One region of the Brevibacterium sp. HMSC08F02 genome, then DNA from elsewhere that is predicted to be linked to it. Evidence: predicted binding sites of a transcription regulator. Region 1 holds the regulator's gene; the other holds the start of a gene.
What was found. The regulator HspR, encoded in region 1, represses chaperone genes until heat shock. The targets are predictions, from matches to a motif close to AAGTTGAGTCNNNNNGACTCAACTT.

Region 1 (4,412 bases):
CGAAGGGTTCTACCTGCAGGCACTGGATCAGGTGACACACACCGGAATGGGCGGCCCGTCACGACTGTCCGGATGGACCCGCAAGCATGTCGCGATGCACGTCATCGCCAATGCGGATGCATTTATGCGCTTAATCGAATGGGCACGCACTGGGAATGAAAACCCCATGTACCCGTCGCGGGCAGCACGGGATGCCGAAATCGAACAGCTTGTGGCATCAACTCCCGATGCGGATGTCAGCACAATGGCCCACGAAGCTTCCGAGGAACTCACACAAGCACTCAACACGATGAACGACGACGCCTGGTCGGCGCTCGTACGCACGGGGCAGGGCGAAGAAACCGCAGCATCGTTTATTCCGTGGGCGCGCGCCCGGGAATGCTTGGTCCACGCACTTGACCTCAACATCGGATACACGGCACTCGACTTCCCGACAGCCGCCGCCGACCGTATTTTTGCTGAGCTTCTTGGCTACTGGAAGAAGACAGAGATCCGCGCGAACTTCCTCTTCCACGTGACCGACCGGGAAGATCTCGCCGAGTGGCGCATCGACATTCCCGGAACCGAGAAGAACGAAACTGACTTCAGTCAGCCCGTTGAGGTGACGGGCGAATTCAATGAGCTGCTGCAGTACGCAATCGGCCGCGGATGGCCGGCATCAGGCAGGCAGGACGATGCGAAGGGCGGCGCCGGTGCGGCCACGCCGGAAGATCTGCCCATTCCCCCACCCTGGGTGTGACCGAGCAGCGCAGCGCAGACCGCCTTTTGCCTCATTTAAATAACAATTACTCAGATTTTCCGGGATTCCGGACATTCTGAAAATGAACTCTGCGTAAACACACCGCCCTCACCAGGGACTTTTTCGGCTTTTGAAATTACTTTCGCGTACTCCCTCAGAGTGCTTGCGGGCGCAATTCAGCGATCTTTAGGCTCATGTGGACCTTTTGATCGGCACCTGTTGCCGTGAGCACCGTATGACTCGAAGGATCGCAGTGAAGAAGAACATCCTCGCTCCAGCCGTGGCTCTGTCGCTTGGACTGACCGGCTCGCTCGGAGCAATTGCAGCACCCGCATTCGCAGACGAACCCGCGACGGACACACCGACGCCCAAGCCCCAGCAGGAAGAGCAGCCTACCGACGAAGGCGCCCAGCCTCCCGCACCCGGTGAAGGCGAAGAACCCGCACCCGGCGAGGGTGACGGTAACGGCACCGAAGACCCAAACAACTCTGGTGAGGGCGGCAAAGAAGACCCCAACAACCCCGGCGAAGATGAAGAGGGCACTAACGACATAGGCTCAGCTGAAATCAGTGCTGACAAGATCACCCTGAGCGAATTTCGCGAAAAGGGCATCGACGTCCGGTACATGGACGGCGAGCCCGGCAACACGGTCGACTTTTGGCTGCGCAGGAGCGGCAGCGAGGCCGTCATCCACTCCGAGCAAGTAGAAGTCGATAAGAGCGGCAATGCCGGAGCCACCGTCAAGCCGAAGATTGATGACGAACACGCCGAACACTTCCTCGGCGAATACGAAGTCGACGTGTTCCTGGACTTCGAGACCCATACCGTTAAAGTTGACACCCTCAAGTTCTCGGTCGTTGCCGATGAAGACGACAGCGACGACGAAGCTCCGGCTAAGGACCCGGCTCTGAACCTGTCGGACAAGAAGGTCACCGCCGCTGACTTCGTCAACAAGAAGAAGGGCGTCGTTGCGACCGTCTCCGGCCTCGAGCCCGGCACCAAGGTGAAGTTCACCGTCACCGGTGTTTCCGGCAACGCCAAGAACGTGAAGGCGTACGAAACCACCGCAACTGCCGATAAGGACGGCAACGCCGTCTTCTCCGCAGCCGGTGTCGACAAGTCCAACCCGTCGGCATACCTCGGCAAGTACAAGGTGACCGCTGAATTCGACGACCAGAAGCTCGAAGACTCCTTCGAAGTCGTCTCCGGCAAGAGCAGCGACGCGGGCGAATCCAGCGACGACCAGACCGGAAGCGATGAACAGGCCGGCAGCGGCGGCGGATCCGTCTCCGGTGGCGCCTCGGACAACGTGAGCGGATCGACCACGTCCGGTTCGTCCGGCACCCTGCCGCGCACCGGTCAGGGCCTCGGGGGCCTGGCAGCAGGTGTCGCACTGCTCACCGTCGGCGGCGCAACCGTTCTGCTCACCCGCCGCACCCGCAAGGCCTGAGCAGAACACAGTCCAGAACTGACGCTCTGAACTGACACTAGAAGGGGCGGCCCACACAGGGCCGCCCCTCCTTGTTGCTTGAAAGCCGCGCCGCTCAGGGCCTTACTGCAAAACGGCCGGCGGAGCCGCTACCGGGTACGACGCGACGAAGTGCCCGGCATCAGAACACCGGCAATGCGCCTGGCCGGACGCGCCCTGCGGCCTGCCCCCTGCGAGTCCTCAAACAAGGACACAACATCACCAGATGACGCCGCTGCGAAAATCCTGCCGGCAGTCTCCAGCCGCCTGCGCATCGCGTCCATTTCGGCGCGCATAGCTTCCTGTTCGCGGCGCATAGCCTCGATTTCTTCGCGCATCCGCAGGATCCGCTTAATGCCCTCGAGGTTGATGCCGTCATCCTGGCTCAACCGCTGCACCAGCTGAAGCTTCTCAATGTCATCAGCCGAATAGCGACGACCACGTCCAGCAGACCGCTGAGGCGTCACCAGCCCCAGCCGGTCATACTGCCGCAGCGTCTGCGGATGCATCCCGGCAAGTTCCGCGGCAACCGAAATCATGTAGACAGGGCGGTCAGCGGGAATCATCACGCTTCACCCGCCCTCCGCAGCAGGCCCTCACGCGGATCTTCACCCTCGGTGGCGGCAGCGAAGTCCTCGACGGCCTTCTTCGCATCCGCATTCAGATTGCGCGGCACCGTCACCTCGACGGTCACCAGCAGATCGCCCTTACCGGACTTGGCATCAATGCCCCGCCCACGCAGGCGCAGTGTGCGGCCCGACGGCGTACCCGCAGGAATCTTCATGGTGACCGGCTGCCCGCCCAAAGTGGGCACCGAAACCTGAGTTCCAAGAGCAGCCTCCGGGAACGTGACCGGCAGCGTCATGCGCAGATTGTTGCCATCGCGCGTAAAAACACTGTGCGGTGCAACCTCAACCGTGAGAATCACATCTCCGGCCTGACCGCCGTTGGGGCTGGGCTTGCCCTTGCCGCGAACGCGAACCTCCTGTCCGTCCTTTACCCCCGCGGGAGTACGGACAGTCAGCGGCTTGCCACCGGGCATCTTGAGTTTCACGGTGGCGCCTTCAACGGCTTCCGTAAAGCTCAGACAAGCCTTCGAGCGGATATCCCCGCCCTTCTGCGGAGCCTGCTGGTAGCCACCGAAACCGCCACCGCCAAAGCCGCCGCCGAACAGGTCAGAAAGATCCGGACCCCCGCCGGGGTAACCACCGGCATATCCACCGGCACGAGTCCGACCCCCTCCACCGGTGTTGAACAGTCCGGAGAAGATGTCCCCAAAGCCACCGGCACCAGCACCGCCAGCACCCGCCTGGAACCTGGCGCCGCCGCCCATGGCGCGCACCTGGTCATACTGCTTGCGGGTTTCCGGATCGCCGATCACCGAATTGGCAGCCGAGATCTCTTTGAACTTCTCTTCTGCTTCCGCGTTTCCCGGATTGGCGTCCGGGTGATACTTGCGGGCCAATTTGCGGTAGGCCTTCTTGATTTCAGCATCGGAGGCATCCTTGGAGACTCCGAGCGTCTTGTAGTAGTCCTTCTCGAACCACTCATTCTGCGGTCCCGAGTTCATCCGGCCCCTCCTTTCAATGCCGAAATGGTCTGTTCTTAGGTTCTTCTAGCGGCCGAGGCGGAGCCCCACCTTCCCCGTGGGGCACCTGGGTGCCCCTGCGGGTGGTCGGAAGCTCCGCCTCGGCAGCTGTGAGCGTGTCAGGCTTCGGGGAGGTGAACTCCTACCCGAGCCGCCCGAATGACACGTTCGCCGATTTTGTAGCCGGGCTGCATGACCATGAACACCGTGGGCTCTTCAACATCAGCCGAAGGCTGCTGCATGAGAGCGTCGTGGATGTTTGGGTCGAAGACTTCGCCGACTTCGCCGTACTGCACGACATCAAGCTTGCCGAGAGCTTCCAGGAGCCTGTCGACGTGTTTTTCGTACGGACCGGTGACGTCGCCGGCTTCGCGGGCCAGCTTCACTTCGTCAAGCACCGGCATGAGAGCTTCAACCGCGCCCTGCAGGCCAGCTGCGCGAGCAACCTCCTGGTCGCGTTCCGAACGGCGGCGGTAGGCCGCGTATTCGGCGTTGAGCCGCTGCAGGTCGTCAAGGTAGCGCTTGGCTTCGTCCGATTCCGGCTGCGGTTCGGCATCTTCGATGCCCGAAGCGTCGTCGGGAATCTCAACACCGAGATCCGAGGCGTCGGCCGCCGG
Region 2 (4,412 bases), on a different contig from region 1:
TGTCCGCCTTTCCGGCGGCGACTCCCCCACATCCGGCAAGAACAAGTCCCATGATCAGAGCCAGGCTGATGGCCAGTGCTCTGGTGAGTTTCGGCTGCAGGTTCTGCATAGGGTTGCCTCCGGTTGGTTCCCTGCTTCACTTTGCGGCGTGTGTTTGAGCGTGATTCTAGCCGCAAACAGAGAGGTTGGGACGCGTATGCAAATATGACGGTTTGTTACCGCTTCCGCCCGAAGTTTCTCCAGTTCCAGTATGTTGTCAGCAGGTTCAAGAGTTGCAGCTTTCAGTACCTGGCTGGCTGCACGGCAACCCTCTCCATCGAGCGGGGTGCCCCAGGGGAAGAACCGGCATGAGCAAACGTTCATGCAAGTCGATGGATCCCGTCGCGCAAACGCATTGGGATCCGGTAAGGAACATTCCCATGTCTACTCACCGTGGCAACACCGGTACAGGCACATCTGACAACGTCGACCCAACGGATGGTTGGGGCGAAGTCCCTGAAGCTGATCGCCCTCTGTGGTCTCGCTACATGCTCGACCATTGCCCTGCGTTCCCAGGGGCGACCATCATGAATTTCATTGCAGGCAGCGTCGTCAAGGGCGGCACGCGCGTCCCCCAATCTTGGAAAGACACAGCCGCAGAACTGCACAGTGCAGGCTTCAGCCCGCTCCAATACTTCTTACTCGCTGAGCTACTATCGAGCGCGCGCAAGAAGGGCGAATTGCAGGAAACCGCACACGGCCATCTTTTCAAACAGTGGTTCGGCGACTATTTCCCGGATTTTCGACTCAATGCGGATGCCTGGCGGCCATGGCTTGAGCGTCTGCACCAAGCGCAGTCGCCCAGCCGAGCGCTCAGCCACATCCTTCATGGGTGGAACCTGCCGCCCTTGGGCACGGTGAGGTTCACCAAAGGAGGGAATACGCAGGTCGTTTCCGACTGATCAAGCAAAGAGCGTCCCGCCTAGCTTCGCCTGCGCCCTGCGGTTCAGCCGAATGTGTCAGCTGCGGGCTGCCGAGGCTTACCTCTGAGGAGGGTTGGGCGGCGTCGGCCCTGAATCGTGGGGTGGGTTCTGCGGCGGCTGCTGGCCCGGGTATCCCCGCGGTGGGTTCTGCCCGCCGTGGGGCACCTGGCCCGGGTTGGCCTTCTGCTGCCCGGCATGCGGATACGGCCCGGAGCCTCCAGGTGAGGTTGCTGCTGGGCGCTGTTTGTTCTGCCTCTTGACTACGATCACCACTATCACGACCGCAATGATGATCGGCACGACGGTCCAGCCGATAAAACCGGCTATGAACGTCCATGAGAATCCGGTGCCGGCTAAGACGCTCGAGGAGGATTTCGCTTGGAAACCCATTGCGAATCCTTCGAAAGAGAGAAGGTCCCAGGTGACGGTGTTGCCGTTGGCCTGGCCGCCGTAGTGGTGTTCGACGTCACCGGGGAAGGTGAATTTCATCTGAGCTTCAGTGAGCACCTCGGAGGGATCCGTCGGCAGCCCGTAGTTAAAGAGCACCTCTGGCCCGACTGGATTCATCGCTGAGCCCGCAACGTAGCCTTCCGCCTCAACTAGCTCCACGTCAGGGCCCTCGAGGCCGTCGATGTCGAATTCGCCGGACGGCACCTTGTCAAGAGTGATGTTCAGCCCCGCTTCGGACTCGGTGTCGATTTTCTCGACCGTCATCCCTTCTGGGGCGTCACTCTCCAGGTCATCGACCAGCCGGTCGAGTTGCTTACTGACTTCATCCTTGTCGAGCGAGGCGCCGGAAGCTGACAATTCCTCTTCAACGAGGGCGGTGTCAACCACCAACTTGTAAGTGCCTGTGAGACGCCCTTCCTTGTCAAAGCTCAAATCAATATTGAGCTTCCCCGCCGCAACGCCCTCGCAGCCGGCAAGAACAAAGCCCATGATCAGAACCAGGCCGACGGCAAGCGCTCGGGTGAGTTTCTTCTGCAGATTCTGCATGGGTTGGCCCTCCGGAATGTGCCGGCGCCCTTCGCGCGGCGTGAATCTGGGCAAAAGTTTAGCCGGCGACGCGAAGGTTGAGGGCTGAAATCTTCAGCTTTTGTCTAGACGCACTTACCGGCTTTTAGATGGGAGCCCCTGTGGTGAGCTCCCCCTCGTCATTCTCACGAGGAGGAGCTCACCACGGCTTGCGAACCCCAGTGGTCACATCTCAACGATCATCTTGCCGGTGTTGCCGCCGGTGAAAAGCTCGAGGAATGCCTCAGGCATGGCTTCGATGCCGTGGCGGGTGGTCACGTCGTATTTGATGTCGCCGTTGAGGACAAGCGGAGCCATGCGCTCCTGGAATTCAGGGGCGGCGTCCGAATACTTGCCGAGGACGAATCCGCGCAGAGTGAGGCACTTGCCGATGGCCAGTGCGAGGTTGCGCGGCCCCGAAGGTTTCTGGGTGTTGTTGTATTGTGCGATCGCGCCGCACATGGCGACGCGGCCGAACTCGTTCATGCGGGCAATGGCTGCTTCGAGGTGTTCTCCGCCGACGTTGTCGAAGTACAGGTCGATTCCTTCTGGCGCAGCTTCCTTGAGTTGTGCGGAAAGATTGCCTTCGCGGTAGTTGATGGCGGCGTCGAAGCCGAGCTCCTTGAGCCGCTCGACCTTTTCGTCGGTGCCAGCCGATCCGATGACCTTCGATGCGCCGAGCTGGCGTGCGAACTGACCGACAGCCGAGCCGACTGCGCCGGCCGCGCCGGAAACGAACACGACATCGCCTTCCTTGATTTCGGCAATGCGGGTCAGCCCAACGTAGGCGGTCAGACCGGTCAGGCCGAGGATGCCGAGGTAGGCGTGCGCGGGTGCCATGTCGAGGTCGACGGGTTTGGCGGCTGACTCATCGACGACGGCGACGTCCTGCCAACCCAGCGAGTGGCTGACGGCGTCACCCACTTTGAACTTCTCGGAGCGGGATTCGCGGACGATGCCGACAGCGCCACCGGTCATCGGCTTGTCGATTTCGAAAGGTGGGATGTAGGACTTCACATCGTTCATCCGGCCGCGCATGTAGGGGTCAACCGTGTTGACCTTGTTCACTACGAGGATCTGCCCGTCGGAAAGTTCAGGAAGCTCCACCTCTTCGAGGCGGAAGTTGTCCATAGTTGGGGTGCCGGTGGGGCGAGAAGCCAGAACCCACTGCTTAGAAGTCGTCATGAAGAACTGCATCCTTTCGCCAATGAGGCTACTGCGAAACCAACAGGGCCTCGATGCTTGTCACTTCTCGCCCAGTCCAGCACTGCAAGGCGTGCAAAAATTCCAAGCGGAATGGCAAAAGCTCCCATCTTTCGGTGGCGGCCTCTGCATCCGGAGGCTTCAGACGTCCAGGCCCGCCTGACGGTGCATTTCAACGAACGGGTCGAAGTAATAGCGGAAGTTGAACCTGTCTTCCTCCGTGCCTTCTTCCTCAAGCACCTCGAGGAACTCGTTCCCGGTCGCTACTGCCTCTGCCAGAAGTTCGTCATCTTCAACTATTGCGCCAGCTTCCAGCACCGCGTGATAAGCATCATCGAAAAACAGATCCGGGTCTTCTTCGAACGGCATGTACTTCTGCACAGGCTCCCGCCCGCTGGCCTCATCAGCAACCTGCAACAGCGCATAGAAAACTCGATGCATCGACTCGAAGTACCTATTGACGTCATCAAACTCTGGCATCGGACCGTCCTCACCACAGCCGGGGCTTAGCGCCCGCTCGTTTCCGTAAACAAAAGCAACCCCACACCCTGCGTGCTGTGGGGTTACTGTTCTCTCGAGCATTACGCACCTGTAGGCCGGTGCTTTAGCTGCAAGGACGCTGTGGTGAGGTCGTTACGGTGTCAGCGTCTCCAGCAGGCCGTCTGCTCCGCTTGCTGCTGCGAAACCGGTGAAGTAGGTGCTGTGTGTTGCCTTCACCGTTTCGAGGGAATCTGAGCCGACAAGAACAATGTCTGTAGATAGTGAGTCGCGGTACTCCGCTTCGAGCTTTGCGTATTCTTCCATTGCCCGCTCCGCATCAGTGCCAAAAGACTCCTGCATGATGAGCTTGTCCTGGACATGGTCAAAGACGAGCAGGAAATGATTGATGTTGCTCATGACGCGCCCTCCTGCTTGTCAACGCTCGCGGTGAGCAGCTTGTTCACTTCTGCAATCTGGCGATTTGCCTTGTCAATCAAGTCTATCGGAACGCGCTTCTGCTCTTCTTCGAGGCGGTATATTTCGGCCATTGTCCGAGCCAGAATCTGTACCGGGTGGTCACCGGCGTCCTGCTTGAGGTTGCGCCCGAAGTGTCCCGACATGCGTTCGACGAATTCGGCCCATGCATGCATCCTGCGTGAACGTATCTGAATCTCGATCGGCAAGCTATCGCGCTTCACCACGATATGCACTGCTCTATACCCTGACTCACGCGGGCACTCGATGTAGTCGTAC

Region 2: the regulator HspR is predicted to act here: its motif matches at 2,013-2,037, upstream of HMPREF3172_RS03670 (LppM family (lipo)protein).

Annotation. Positions count from the first base shown of each region.
Region 1 is NZ_KV789354.1:152,197-156,608, reverse strand. It holds gene HMPREF3172_RS05435 (maleylpyruvate isomerase family mycothiol-dependent enzyme) at 1-739, shown strand, start outside; gene HMPREF3172_RS05430 (hypothetical protein) at 993-2,189, shown strand; gene HMPREF3172_RS05425 (heat shock protein transcriptional repressor HspR) at 2,318-2,773, opposite strand; gene HMPREF3172_RS05420 (DnaJ C-terminal domain-containing protein) at 2,773-3,777, opposite strand; gene HMPREF3172_RS05415 (nucleotide exchange factor GrpE) at 3,915-4,412, opposite strand, start outside.
Region 2 is NZ_KV789350.1:9,021-13,432, reverse strand. It holds gene HMPREF3172_RS03680 (LppM family (lipo)protein) at 1-52, opposite strand, end outside; SAM riboswitch class IV at 264-376, shown strand; gene HMPREF3172_RS03675 (hypothetical protein) at 348-941, shown strand; gene HMPREF3172_RS03670 (LppM family (lipo)protein) at 1,020-1,958, opposite strand; gene HMPREF3172_RS03665 (NADP-dependent oxidoreductase) at 2,163-3,161, opposite strand; gene HMPREF3172_RS03660 (hypothetical protein) at 3,321-3,659, opposite strand; gene HMPREF3172_RS03655 (hypothetical protein) at 3,813-4,076, opposite strand; gene HMPREF3172_RS03650 (RelA/SpoT domain-containing protein) at 4,073-4,412, opposite strand, start outside.